2 regions of the Pseudoalteromonas sp. SG43-5 genome follow, and region 2 is predicted to be linked to the other one. Evidence: riboswitches for the same ligand, from Rfam matches in the RefSeq annotation. Region 2 holds a riboswitch; the other holds the start of a gene.
The links. A riboswitch is a leader RNA that binds a small molecule or an ion and turns the genes downstream of it on or off. The one in region 2 is predicted to bind cobalamin.

Region 1 (7,521 bases), on a different contig from region 2:
GTATGGCGCACATAATTTATATTAATGTTTGGGTGCAAACGCAGTGCATCAAAATCGGTGTGGTTACTAATGTGGGGTACAAGCAGCACTGCAATATTAATTGTGGCGTTAGTTACGTTATTATCAATTGCGACGGCGTCTTCAGCATCAAGCGCAAGGTCGTGTAAATAAGGTAATACGCCAAGTACGGGTTTGTTTGTGTATTCTTCAAGCCAATCAAGCCCGCCTTGCAGCAAACCTATATCGCCTCTAAAGCGGTTTATAACAAAACCCTTTACGCGCGCTTGTTCTGACTCGCTTAACAACGCAAGCGTACCTACCAAGTGTGCAAATACGCCGCCTTTATCAATATCAGCAATTATAATTACTGGGCAATCTACCTCTTCGGCGTAGCCCATGTTAGCAATATCGTTTTCACGCAGATTTATTTCAGCAGGGCTCCCAGCCCCTTCAACAAGGAGTAATTCAAAGCGTTTAGCTAAGCGGTTATGTGAAGTAATTACTGCATCCATCGCCACTTTTTTATAGTCGTGATATTTGCCCGCTTCCATATTACTAACGGCTTTTCCGTGAATAATCACTTGTGCGCCCGTGTCGCTATTAGGCTTAAGTAATATAGGGTTAAAGTCTATTTCTGGCTCTACTTTAGCTGCTATTGCTTGCAAAGCTTGCGCACGACCAATTTCGCCGCCATCTTTTGTTACTGCGCTATTAAGTGCCATATTTTGTGGTTTAAAAGGCGCAACCTTTACCCCTCGCTTAGCAAACACCCTGCAAAGGGCAGCAACTAAAGTGCTTTTACCAGCATCTGATGTAGTGCCTTGCACCATTAAGGTTTTCATGGAATTACACCCTTCGCTTTCTAAAAAACAATAAACTCAAAAAGAACACGCTACCAATAGCTGCAGTAATAACACCTACGGGCAGTTCTTGGTTTTTCAGCAATGAGCGCGAAAGTACATCAACCCACACCATAAATGTACCGCCCACCAAGCTGGTTACCAGTAAGCCAGCGATGGTGCCTTGGGATATAAAAAAGCGCACAATATGCGGCACCATTAATCCTACAAACCCAATACCACCACACATAGCCACCAGCACAGCGGTAATTAATGAGCTCAACACCAGCATAAGTATTCTAAAGCGCTGAACCCTAACACCTAATGTAATTGCGCTTTCATCGCCAAGTAACATAGCATTTAGCTGCCTTCTAAAGCTCAGCATTACAAACGTACACAATGTGATTACCAATAAAGGCAAACTAAGCGTAGCCCACTGTGCACGAGCAAAGCTGCCCAGTGTCCAAAATAAAATAGCGGCTACCGCCTGAGGATCGCTCCAATAAAGTAACAAGCTGGTAAATGCACTAAATAAAAACGACAGCGCAACACCAGCTAATAGCATTGATTCTACCTGTGCACTTTGCTGCCTACCTGCAATAAGTATTAATAAACTCATGGCAAGTAAGCTACCTAATAACGCTGCTGCCGATAACATAAAACCTGCGCTAATACCTGCTAATGCCATAAGTAACACCACGCCAAATGAGGCACCCGACGATATACCAAATAAGTAAGGATCGGCTAAAGGGTTACGCGTTACCGTTTGTAAAATAAGCCCCGCAATTGCTAAGCCAGAGCCGGCTAAAAAGGCGAGTAATGTGCGTGGCATTCTTAGTTCAAAAATAATACGCGAATTAAAAGACGCATCATTTGAGAGTAAAAAGCTATTAAATACATCTTGAAGTGAGGTCTCTGCTGCGCCAAAACTAAGTGCTGCAAATAAGCTAAATAAAGCAGCTGCAGCACTGATAAATAGCGCAAGTGATTGGCGAGTATTAACTGCGCTCATATTATTCGTAACCATAAAAGTAAGTGATATGAGGGATGCTATTTCCCGACTCCGATATTTGCGGGTGGTTATTTACTTGAGCGCAGACACCAAAAACGTCGCCTAGCATGTTTTCGGTTAATACCTCACTTGGCGTGCCTGTATGTGTAATTTCACCATTTTTAATAATCACTAGTTCATCGCACATTGCAGAAGCTAAGTTTAAATCGTGAAACGATGCAAACACCGTTACACCCAACGATTTAGCAAGCTCCATTACCTGTATTTGGTATTTAACATCTAAATGGCTAGTTGGTTCGTCCATTATTAACAACTGAGGTTGCTGAACTATGGCGCGGGCTATCAAGGCACGTTGCTTTTCACCACCCGAAAGTGACTCAAAGCTTTGATCGATATGATCTGCCAACCCTACAGTGTTGATAGCTTGGGTAATTTTTTGTTTATCAATGTTAGTTACTGAGCTAAATAGCGATTTATGAGGCGTTAGCCCAAGTGCAATAACATCAAATACGCTTAAGTTAAATTGCGACGGGGTTTCTTGTAAAACAACCGCTACTTTTTTTGCGTACTCATCGCTTTTTAGCTGCCAAATATCGGTGTTGTTAAACTCTACAACGCCATCACTGGGTTTATTAAAACGATATAAACAACGCAATAAGCTCGATTTACCTGCGCCATTAGGTCCAATTAAACCAACAAATTTACCTGTGGTTATTTTAAGGTTTATTTTTTTGAGGATCGTTTTATTGCCAATACCCCACGATACGTTTTTAACGTTTAGTAATGGTATATTTAATGGCGTTTGAGTGTGCAATAGTCAGTCCTAGACGGGATTAAACTCACTAAAATGCGATAAAAATACTAATGCACTACAAGAAAAAATGAGTAAACCCGCTCGTTAAAAGAATTTATACCAATTGCATTAAATTAGTGATTTATTATAGCGACAAAGAAATAGCTTAATAACAAAGCGGAAATTATGACATATACTTGTTCTATATGAATAATTTTTAACGAAGTTAGTAAGTTATTTAATTCGCTAGAAAGATCATGTTTTTAATAAAATTGGTATTATACCATTTGTATCTGACTTAAAGCTTTGCGCTAATTACAGTTGCGGGAACAGTCGAGGACTCGCACCTCATTCCAAATGAAGCTCTATTATGGGCGGCTAAGTAAATAATTTAAAGCAAAAAAAACCGCACTCAAAAGAGCGCGGTTAAAAAGGGAGTGTTTTAACTAATTTAGCGAATAGTTAAAACTTGTATTCCATACCTAAGCCTACGTAGTCTTGGTCAACGTTGTTGTCCATGTCGAAGCTTGAGTAAAAGCCAAATACTTTAATGTTTTTATTTAATTTGTGATCAAGACCAACTGATATTGCTGACTTATCGTCGCTGTCGTCAAAGTCCATGTCTTGGTATTGTACTTTAAATGTGTTGTTACCCATGCTGTAAGCTGCATTTAATAGATAACCATCCGCTTCTGCGCTGCCGTCAACTTTTTCTTGTGTTTGGTACATTGCACCTAACTTAAAGTTTTCAACTTTACCTTGGATTGACGCGCGTACTACATCGTAGCCATTTACTTCACTATCGGCTGCGATAGAGGCATATACTGCGCTCTTTTTAAGTGCCACGTCACCGTAAGTAACCGCCATTGAGTAACCGTTATCAGCGTCTACATCATCTTCAGCTACAAAAGTAGCAAGTACTTTAAAACCTTCGTATGAGTTTGATGAATAACTAACAGTATTCCCTAAACGGTTTTCACCTTTAAATACATTTTTAATATCGCCTTCAAGGTCGTTAAACAAGTCTAACTTACCTTGAGATTGTTTAAGCGCAGTATCGTTACGACCAATAACCACTTGGCCAAACGCACCTTTTAAACCAACGTATTGGTTACGCGCAGAAATATTGTCGTCGTTATCGCCTTTTGAATCAGCATCAGACACATCAACTTGAAACTCAAACTTATATACCGCTTCTAAACTATCATTTATTTTTTCAGAACCTTTAACACCAAGACGAGATGCATTACTTTTTATCTCAGTAAAAGATCCTTCGCCGTCATCAGATGATTGCACTGTTACATTCGCTTTACCGTAAATGTCTACATCGGCAAGTGCATTAAAAGATAAACCACTTAATAGTGCTAAGCATAAGCTCGATTTTACAAATTTCATGTTATTTCCTTGGATAATCACAAAAGACTAATTTTTAAAACTGCTGCATTTTGTCACCGCTAAATGACAGTAATATTACAATGGAAATATTAATGTCTTTTTTTATTAATAAAAATGCATTAAATTTGAAATCAAAATAACATGAAAGCCTAATAAACGGCCGAACTTACTTACTTTTCTTTAATGACAAGCTTGGGGTCATTTGCGATAGTAAATTAACTAAGGTTTCTATTAACTCTTTTTGCTCGTTGTCTCTGTGATACGCTATAAACACGTCTCGCGAGGTATTTTCTACATCTTTAACATGAAACAGTTCACCTTTTTCTAAATGCCCTTCTACCAATACTTGAGGTATAAATGCACTGCCGCCACATTGCAGTATTAAATCAAGTGCAATACGTCCTGTGCTGGTTCTAAAATAAGGCGGTGTTTTACCGGTAAACTGACGCGCATGCCAAAGTGAGAAAGTAGTTCCCCAATCAACATATACATACTGATTATCAAAAAAGTTTTCGTTCGTTGCAGTGTCGTATCCGCTTACGGGAATGATTGGCAACTCACAGATTCGCTCTACCACTAGCTCGTCTACTTTTGGTGGATCAAACAATATTGCCAAATCAAGCGTGCGTTCTAATAACAGCCGAGTGCTTTCTTGTTGTGCTTTAACTTCTGCGACTAATGACACGCCCGGCATCGCTGATACAATATTTGTTATACCAAACTGTAAAAAAGCATCCCAAATATTGGGCGTTCCTGCTAAGCTAATTTGCTTATGCATATTATCGGCAAGCGCAACATCCACTTTGGCGCGTTGCATGCCCGTAATAATCATTTGTGCATGGGGTAATAAACGCTCGCCAGGTGCTGTAAGTTGAATGTTATTACGCTGGCGAATAAACAAATTAACACCAAGTCCTTGCTCTAATTGGCGAATTCTAAAGCTCACTGCAGACTGCGTAATATAAAGGTTTTCGGCCGCTTTACCAAAGTGACGCGTACGCACTACCTCAACAAATGTTTTTAATAAATCGATATCCAATTTTTTATCCTCACGATAAAAATAATTTGTTTAATAAATTGCCAAACTTGCATCATACTCCAGCTAATTACTAAGGTATGAGGATAAAGCTATGAGCAATAACATTTCATTACTACGCCAAGCATTTGTTAGCCAACGTCAATTTTATGATGATCAAAACTTTCCACGAGGCTTTAGCCGCAGCGGAAACTTCACCTTATTAGAAGCCAGCATACTTGAACAACACGGAGTTGTTTTAAAAGGCTTATACAGTAAAACAATTGAGCCGCAAAACGAACACCAAGAACAGTTTGTAGCAGTCGTAACTGGCTCACAAGAACCTACCAACCCAATCGAACGAGCTTGGGTAAAATACTTAAAACTAACGACCTGCAAAACTAAGTTTCATACTTTATTTGGCCGTTCAAAAATGTCGAGCTCGGCGCCGATTAGCCAAGAGTATTATTCAGAAGCGGATAATCTGTAAGTATTTAAGTTATTTGCTTTTTTGCGTTTTAACAGTTACAACTTGTATAAGCAAATATTTTTGCAAAATATATATAGGGTTGTTCCGTGACGCGAAAAATACTAATAGTTGAAGATACACCTGCCATGGCGCGAGTGCAAAAGCACATCGCGCTTAAGGCTGGTTATGAAGTTGATATAGCTGAGTCATTAGCGCAAACAAAAGAGCTTATAAGTAAAAATAGCTATTTTTGCGCTGTAGTTGACTTTATATTACCTGATGCCCCATTAGGTGAGGCTGTACCTTGTACTATTAATGCAGACATTCCAACTATTGTAATGACGGGCAATATTGATAAAAAAACTCGCGACACTGTAGAAAAATACCCAATCATCGATTACATCATTAAAGAAAATAAACAAGCTTATCAGTACCTCGAAAAACAGTTACAGCGCCTGCCTCGCAACGAAAATGTAAAAGTACTCGTTGTTGACGACTCTAAATCGACCCGACGATACATTTGTAGTTTATTAGTGCGCCATAAGTATCAAATTATTGAAGCGCAAGACGGACAAGAAGCGTTAAACCTGCTTGAAGCTTCACCTGATATTTCAGTTATTATTACTGATAATGAAATGCCCAACATGAATGGCGATGAACTATGTAGCGAGATTCGCCGCTTATATAGCAATGATGAAAAAGCTATTATTGGTATTTCGGGTTCTGACTCTGTAGGGCTTTCTAGTTTATTTTTAAAAAATGGCGCAAACGATTATTTGCACAAACCTTTTAATAGCGAAGAGTTTTACTGCAGGCTTAGTCAAAACGTCGATATGTTAGACCTTATAGCCACCATAAGGCGACAAGCCAACACGGATTATTTAACTAATTTACCAAATCGTCGTTACTTTTTTGAAGAAGCTGAAAAATCATTAAAGCAAATAAAACATATTAAAGGTGACGGTACTTTAGCTATGCTTGATATTGATCACTTTAAATCAATTAACGATACATACGGACACGATGTTGGCGACGAAGTATTAAAAGGGCTCTCTATTTGCTTCAGTAAATACTTTAAAAAGCACTTAGTAGCGCGCTTAGGCGGTGAAGAGTTTGCAGTTTATTTTATAGATGCAGATAAACAAGAAGCCCTTAAACGCCTTGAAGGCTTTAGGTATTTTATAGAAATGAATAGCCAAGAGTTTAGTAAAGCTAAAATAAAATTCACCATTTCTATTGGCTTTGCAAACGGGCCTGTTTATCAAATTGATGAACTTTTAAAACAGGCCGACTTAAAGCTTTACGACGCTAAAGAATCTGGTCGTAATAAAGTAGTTAGTTAACCATTTTATTAGTTAATTATACTTCTGCGGCTGTAATAGCCGCTTTTTTACGTTTGCGTGATTGATGGTAAGAGTCCCAACTAAAAATAGCCAGAGCACTCCAAATACATGCAAATGTTACTACACGCTCTGCATCAAACACTTCACCATAAAACACCACAGCGAGTATAAACATTAAGCTTGGCCCAATGTATTGAAAAAAGCCAAGTGTAGTATATTGCAAACGCTTAGCTGCACCGGTAAAACACAGCAGTGGTAATGTAGTTACAATACCTGCACTAATCAGTAGTACATTAGTATGCCAATCATTAGCTGGCAGGCTTGATGTTGCTGTAGGCACCATTAACCACCAATAAATAAGTGCGACAGGCAGTAATATAAGTGCTTCGAGTAAAATGCCAGGCAAGGCTTCAACCGGTAACTTTTTACGTAATAAACCATAAAGTGCAAATGATATAGCCAGTGAAAAGGCAACTACCGGAAACGAGCCAAAACTAATTAGCTGCAGCACTACACCGCTAAAGGCAAGGGCTACTGCTACGCCTTGGAACTTACGCAGGCGTTCGCCTAAAAAAAGCATACCCAGTAATACATTTAAAAGAGGATTTATGTAATAGCCCAAGCTTGCATCAAGCATGTGGTTATTATTTATAGC
Region 2 (7,521 bases):
CTCTTCGAGCCGTAATGGGCGCTCAAACATTACCATTGAGTTTGATATTAACCGCGATATAGACGCTGCATCTAACGATGTACGCGAACGGGTAGCACGTGCACTTGATAGTTTGCCTGATCAGGTACGCCCGCCAGAAGTGTCTAAATCAAATAGTGATGAAAGCCCAATCGCATGGTTTGTATTAAACAGCGAAACAATGGACTCGTTACAGTTATCTGATTACGCGCAGCGTTTTATTGTTGACCGTTTAGCCGTGGTAGACGGCGTATCTAACGTACGTATTGGTGGTGAGCGTCAATACGCAATGAAAATTTGGCTAAACCGCCAAGCAATGGCTGCTCGTGGTATTACCTCAAGCGATATTGAAAATACACTTCGTACAGAAAACGTTGAACTACCTGCCGGTGAAATAGAATCAATAGATCGCGACTTTACCGTGCGTACTGCACGTAGTTATAAAGATCAGCGCGATTTTAAAAACCTTGTTATTAAACGTGGTGAAGAAGGTTATTTAGTGCGTTTAGGTGAAGTTGCCGACGTAAAATTAGAAGCTGCCGATGACGAAAGCTTATTTCGTGGTAACGGGCGCAACATGATTGGCCTAGGAATTGTAAAACAAGCTAAAGCAAACACGCTTACCGTAGTAGATAACGCACGCAGTGAACTTGAAAAAATCAAACGTAACCTACCTGAAGGCACCACAATTCAAGACAGCTACGATTCGTCTGTATTTATTAAAGAATCAATTAGTGAAGTTTACAGCACACTTGCCATCTCTATGGGTTTAGTCGTACTCGTTATATTTTTGTTTTTAGGCAATATACGAGCAACGCTTATCCCTGCGGTCACCGTACCGGTCGCACTTGTTGGTAGCTTTATGTTTTTGTTGGCAATGGGCTACTCAATTAACTTACTCACTTTACTTGCCTTAGTACTGGCCATTGGTTTAGTAGTAGATGATGCCATTGTAATGCTTGAAAACATTCACCGTCGTATTGAACTGGGTGAGCCGCCATTACTAGCTGCATATAGAGGTGCGCGTGAAGTTGGTTTTGCCATTGTCGCAACCACGCTTGTACTAATATCGGTGTTTGTGCCATTGGTGTTTATGGATGGCCGTATAGGGGCATTATTTACTGAGTTTGCAATGGCGGTAAGTGCTGCCGTATTTTTCTCAAGTGTTACAGCGCTGACTCTCGCTCCAGCCTTGTGTTCTAAAGTACTTAAAGTATCAGACAAACCAAATAAATTTAGTCAATGGATGGACCGCCAGTTTACTAAAATTGAAGTAAGTTACCGTAATTCACTCTCCACCAACATAACCCGTAAATGGGGTTTAATGGTGAGCCTATTATTAGCTGGCTTTGTTAGTTACTCGTTGTTTTTACAAGTTCCTTCTGAGCTAACGCCAAAAGAAGATCGTGGCACATTCTTTATCATGATGAGCGGCCCAGAAGGCGCAAGTTACGAAAATAACGCCGCTAATATGGCTAAAATTGAAGAGCGTTTAATGCCTTACTCGCAAGCGGGTGAGCTAAGTCGCGTACTTGTTCGAGTGCCTGGCTGGGGTGGCAGCGGCGGTGTTGCGATTGTTGGTATGGCCGATTGGGATAAGCGCAAACGCTCAACGTGGGAAGTAATGGATGAAATAAGCGGTAAAATGCAAGAAGTTACCGATGTTCGTGCATTTGCCATTATGCGCCGTGGTATTGGCGGTGGTGGTTCATCTCGCCCTATTGAGTTTGTATTGCAAGGTAATGATTACGCTCAGCTTGCCGATTGGCGTGACCGTATAATTAAGCGTGCCGAGCAAAACCCAGGTTTAGTAAGAATCGATCATGATTATAAAGAAACCTTCCCGCAGTTTTTAGTCAGCATAGATAAAAACAAGGCCGCTGATTTAGGCGTTTCTGTATCTGATGTAGGCCGTACACTTGAAACAATGCTTGGCCAGCGCCGTGTTACAACCTTTATTGACCGTGGTGAAGAATACGATGTAATTTTAAAAGGGACTAAAGAAGACTTTACTAACCCTACTGACATTTCAAATATATATCTTAAATCACGAAGCGGTGAACTAGTCCCACTTGATAGCCTCATCAGCTTAAAAGAAGAAGCAACAGCCTCACGCTTAAACCGTTACAACCGTATGCGCGCAATTACATTAAGCGCCAACTTAGCCGATGGTTATACACTTGAGCAAGCGCTTAACTTTTTAAACGAGGTAGCCGCTGAGGAAAACGATATAGATGGCGCAGTAGATTACAAAGGTGAATCGCAGCTTTATTACGAAGGCGCATCAGCGATGACCTACGTATTTATACTTGCACTCACCGTTACCTTTTTAGTACTTGCTGCGCAGTTTGAAAGCTTTATGCACCCGTTTGTAATTATGCTTACCGTACCGCTTGGTTTAATGGGCGCTATGTTTGGGCTTTGGGCTACAGGACTTACCTTAAATATTTACAGCCAAATAGGTATTGTCATGCTCATAGGCTTAAGTGCTAAAAATGGTATTTTGATTGTAGAATTTACTAACCAATTACGCGATAAAGGCGTTGAGTTTAGTGAAGCAATACTACAAGCAGCTACCCAGCGCCTTCGCCCAATAATAATGACCTCACTAACAACCGTTATGAGTTCAGTACCATTGGTACTCGCCTCTGGGCCTGGTGCAGAAAGTCGTATGGTAATTGGTGTAGTTGTGTTTACAGGGGTTATTGTATCTACCCTGCTGACTCTTTTTGTTGTACCTGCTGCGTATTATGCTCTGTCGAGAAATACTCAGTCACCTGAGTTTTTACAACAAAAGCTGAATAAACAAGCTGCTGAAAAACCTTTCGAAGAGATCTAATCTCTTTATTGCGCCGTAACCTTGTTGTTGCGGCGCATACAATTTATGCTCGCCTTTAAACTCCATATACATTTTAGGAATACTTATGAGCTCAACAACGCAAGTAGCAACATTTGGTGGCGGCTGTTTTTGGTGTATAGATGCTGCATTTAGACGTGTAAATGGCGTATTAGATGTGAGTTCTGGCTATACAGGCGGCGAAACCGACGACCCAACCTATAATTCTGTATGCTCTGGCACAACAGGGCACGCTGAGGTTGTTAAGATTGAATTTGACGCAACTGTCGTTAGCTTTGAAACACTGCTGGCAATGTTTTTCACTTTGCATGATGCAACACAGCTGAATCGACAAGGTAACGACATAGGCACACAGTATAGAAGCGTTGTTTACTATCACGATGAAGCTCAGCTAAAGCAAACCAATGAAATGATAGCTCAACTGCAAAGCCATGTGAGTGAGCCAATTGTGACAGAAGTCAGCCCTGCTACTACATACTATCCAGCAGAGCATTACCATCAAGATTACTATAACGAAAACCCACAGCAGGGTTACTGCAGTATTTTAATCGCACCTAAATTACATAAGTTTGAAACCGTATTTAAAGAGTTTTTAACTGAGTAACTAAGTTTAGTCGCATAGTAAAAAGCCCGATTTAAATCGGGCTTTTGTCTTTTTTACTCTTTAACTATTGAAAGCGATTAAAACTGGTAACTTGCGCCTGCAAAAAAGCGGCGCTCTGGTGTGTTGTAGTAATACACTTGACCCGTTGTAAAATCAGCGTTTGAGTCAACCGCGTTATACTCTTTATCAAATAAGTTTTCTACACGAAGCGAAACCTCAATGTGTTCATTTACTTGGTAATTACCCGCTAAATTCCACAGCGTGTAAGAACCTAAGCGCGTTACTGCACCTTCTCGGTCACTACGGTATTGCATGTCTAACCTTGCATCAAAAGCACCAAACTGTTTTGCAAGTTCCCAGTTAAATGTGCGTTTAGCAACATTACGTAACTCTGCGCCCGTTTCTTCGTCTTCTGCACTTAAATAAGCAAAGTTAAGGTTGCTATCAAAACCAAAAAACTGCTGAGATAAGCTAAATTCAACCCCTTCGTAGCGTGCTTCATTTAAGTTGATAGGAAAAAAGTTAGAATCTAAAGATATCTTATCTTCAATATCATTTCTAAAAATAGCAACGTCAATACTTGCTATATCAAAACCTACATTTAACCCAATCTCTTGATTTAATGATTTCTCAGGCTCTAAATCAGGATTAGATGAAGGTGGAAAACCAGGAAAAGCCGGAAAGTATAAATCGTTAAATGTAGGTGCTTTAAAACCAGTGCTTTGGCTTATACGGAACGTGGCGTCTTCAGATAAATGATAACCCGCAGCGGCTGTATATGTTGTTTCATCACCAAACTGTTCATCATCGTCTTGGCGAATTGTTAAATTAACTAACACTTTTTCAGCATTGTAATAGGCCCCAACAAATACTGCTAATACATCACGCTCTTGCATATCATACTGCGTTGAACTGTGAGATACATCATCGTTGTACCAATTAATACCACCACTAATGTTAAGTTCATTAGATAACAGGTACTGCCCGTTATAATCAATTTGTGTGCGTTTAGTTATAAAGGTACTTGTTGTTGGCCCAACTGAAAAATCGACATATGTATTGTCTGAATCATCTGTTGAAAGCGCTAAATCAATACTATGCGTTTGGTTAGTGTAGTTTTTGCTCCAACCTGTAGAAAGTTGATAGTTTTTAAAGTCATCTCGTTCAATCGTACTATCTGCTGGGCTAAAGCTACTGTCGTAATCTGCATAACCTTCACTGTATTGGCCTAATAACTTAAAGTCGCCGTAATGTGCATCGGTGTAGTTTACTTTAAACCCAAGGTTTTTATTTTCATAGCCATCTTCATCAGGTGCTACGCCTTGCAATACATCAAAGTTATCTGTTTTTTCAAAGCCTGCGTTAAATGCTGTTGTTATATCATCTGATTTTACAGAGCCTGCAACTTGATAATTTTGATAAGAGTCAGAACCAAATGTAGCGCTTAGGGATAAGTTATCTGACTCACGCGTAATAATATTAATAACACCAGCGAGTGCATCAGAGCCATAAACAGCCGCGCGAGAGCCTTTAATAATTTCTATGCGTTCAATACTATTTAAAGGGACATTATTTAGTGCTTTTTGACCAAGTGTTGCTGAGCCTGTACGTACACCGTCAATTAAAATCAACGTATCGCCAGAGCCTGTACCACGAAGTGACACACCTGTATTTTGACCAAAACCACCGTTTGGATTAACTTGAAAACCCACTCGCGTGCTTAAAAGTGTAGGTAAATCGCGTACGTTACTAGCTTCTATTTCAGCACGTTCAATAACATTTACACTCACTAAAACGTCGTTAATTGATTGCTCAAACTTATTAGCTGTAACGGTTATTTTTTCAATTGATTGCTCTGCACCAGACACAGAAAATGAAAGCGCAGCAGAAATTGCAACGCCTAGAGTTGTTTTGTTTAACATGAGATCCCCTACCTTTGCCCACCGCAAAGATTTAAGTAAGTAAGATTGCATCAAGGCCGGTCTCCGGACTCAGTAAGCACATAAAAACATGCAATACTCTACCGTTGCGGGGGCAGTGTTGGGCTTGTAGTCATCATGAAAACGCACCAACTTCCCGATTATCCTGCTAAAAAAATCATTACATGAAGTGGCTAGCAAGCACCTTGAAAATATGCCGTCATTGTGAGCATTTTGTTTACAAATGTCAATGGACGTCTATATAGCTAAAAGCTATTTCAGTTCAGTGCTGTATTATTATAGCTTGAAGGAATACCGTACTTATCAAGTAGCTTCTGAAGTTGCATTTGTGTAGTAGGTAAATTTAATATTTCATCCATTTTGCGACTAGATATTTTATTTGATTGTGAGTTAATCAAAAAATGTGTTTCATACACTGCATCTGGTACGTCACTCTTAAATAGTAAATCCATATTTAAGATATTCTGCTTTTTAAAATACTGATAAGCAATACTGTTTAAAACCCCGACTTCAGCGCGCCTTAATAGCAGCATTTTAACTACATTGAATTCATCGATTGTAAGGCTTACCTGGTGCTCTTCTCTCAAGTATTCGGCATTTGTATTAAATCCTGCAAATTGATACGAATACCCTAAAACCCCAACTTTGGTTAATTTGTCCAGATTGTCAAAATAAGTTTGTTCTGATGCATTCTCTTTGAGTGTATAAAGCTCGTTTTTGGTGATGGTATAAAATTCAGTTTTTTCAATGTTTTTCTGCGTTGTTTTTGGCAGCCATTGCATTGCCATTAAAAATAAAACGTCGAAGTTATTTTTTTCAACAGACAAAGTAAGCCTTTTTACAGGTAAAGAAATAAGTATAAAGTTAAATTCCTCCTGTGCGTCGTTTAAAATATTAATAAACTCAGGAGCAAAGCCCTGCTTTTTTTGCGCGTTAATAATAATCGGAAAGTAGCCATCTTCGACCAATACATCAATATCAACTGGCTTTGATAAGCTTGGCTTGGTAAATATAAGCAAAACAAATAACAGAAATAATTGATGGGGTCTCATTTTAATACCTTCTAGAGTGAAATTTTTATTATATTCAATTAAATATAATAGCTTAAATATCAAAAGGTGGATTAATACATGCAGAACTACGAGAGGATAAGGTGGGAAAGTTGTAAAAAATTAAGTAGCTTTAATCTGTCTGCAAATATAGACAAATTAAAGCATTTTTATTAAAAACAGTTTATAAATTAGTCACGAAAGTTTTTAAACTGAAAAGGCTGACCTAAATCGGCACTGCGTACTACCTGCATTGCCTCTTGAAGATCGTCACGCTTTTTACCTGTCACACGCACTTCTTCGCCTTGAATAGCGGCTTGTACTTTAACTTTTGAATCTTTAATGGCTTTAACCACTTTTTTGGCCATGTCTTTTTCGATACCTTGCTTTAACCCAACGTTACGAAATACATTTTTTCCTGCACGGCTAATATCTTGAAGTTCTAAACTAGCTACATCCATACCGCGCTTTGAAATTTTTCCCGCTAAAATATCGAACAACTGCATAACTTGAGAGTCAGCTTCTGCTTTAAGCTTAATTGTTTTATCGTTTAGCTCAATAGATGCATCAACGCCTCTAAAATCAAAGCGAGTCTCTAATTCACGGTTTGCGTTATCAACCGCATTTTTAGCTTCGTTCATTTCTACTTCAGATACAATATCAAATGAAGGCATTAGTATACTCCTAACTATTTAATCTTAATTTTATGTGGCAATTATAACGCTAAAATTATAAATCTTTACATTTTTCTGCATCTTGTTCAGGTGCGATACTAAATTAGTTTGATATACTTGCGCCTCTTTTTTAAGCGATTTTAGGATTTGTCGTGACAAGGCGTGTTTATCAAGCAGTTTTTTTAATCAGCATAGTGGCTTTCACCTTTTTATTTGCTAAAGAAATAAAAGGTGGCGTTGTAAATTTATTCCCTCATGTTGATAAAGTCGCCCATTTTGGGATTTTTTTTATATTAGCCATAATAATGGATAAGGCTTTTAAGCTTCCTTTATATGCTCAAATACTCTTATTAGCAGGCTATGGCGCCTCGATAGAAAT

Region 1: linked by a shared signal. The riboswitch ahead of H5161_RS00985 (ABC transporter ATP-binding protein) and the one ahead of H5161_RS09830 (TonB-dependent receptor domain-containing protein) in region 2 are both predicted to bind cobalamin.

The regions. Positions count from the first base shown of each region.
Region 1 covers NZ_JACJFA010000001.1:209,734-217,254, forward strand. The annotation lists gene H5161_RS00975 (cobyric acid synthase) at 1-842, opposite strand, end outside; gene H5161_RS00980 (iron ABC transporter permease) at 847-1,851, opposite strand; gene H5161_RS00985 (ABC transporter ATP-binding protein) at 1,853-2,665, opposite strand; cobalamin riboswitch at 2,911-3,045, opposite strand; gene H5161_RS00990 (porin) at 3,107-4,039, opposite strand; gene H5161_RS00995 (LysR family transcriptional regulator) at 4,206-5,078, opposite strand; gene H5161_RS01000 (DUF413 domain-containing protein) at 5,170-5,544, shown strand; gene H5161_RS01005 (response regulator) at 5,631-6,866, shown strand; gene rarD (EamA family transporter RarD) at 6,883-7,521, opposite strand, start outside.
Region 2 covers NZ_JACJFA010000007.1:127,332-134,852, reverse strand. The annotation lists gene H5161_RS09840 (efflux RND transporter permease subunit) at 1-2,857, shown strand, start outside; gene msrA (peptide-methionine (S)-S-oxide reductase MsrA) at 2,943-3,479, shown strand; gene H5161_RS09830 (TonB-dependent receptor domain-containing protein) at 3,557-5,401, opposite strand; cobalamin riboswitch at 5,438-5,622, opposite strand; gene H5161_RS09825 (hypothetical protein) at 5,677-6,471, opposite strand; gene H5161_RS09820 (YajQ family cyclic di-GMP-binding protein) at 6,660-7,142, opposite strand; gene H5161_RS09815 (VanZ family protein) at 7,295-7,521, shown strand, end outside.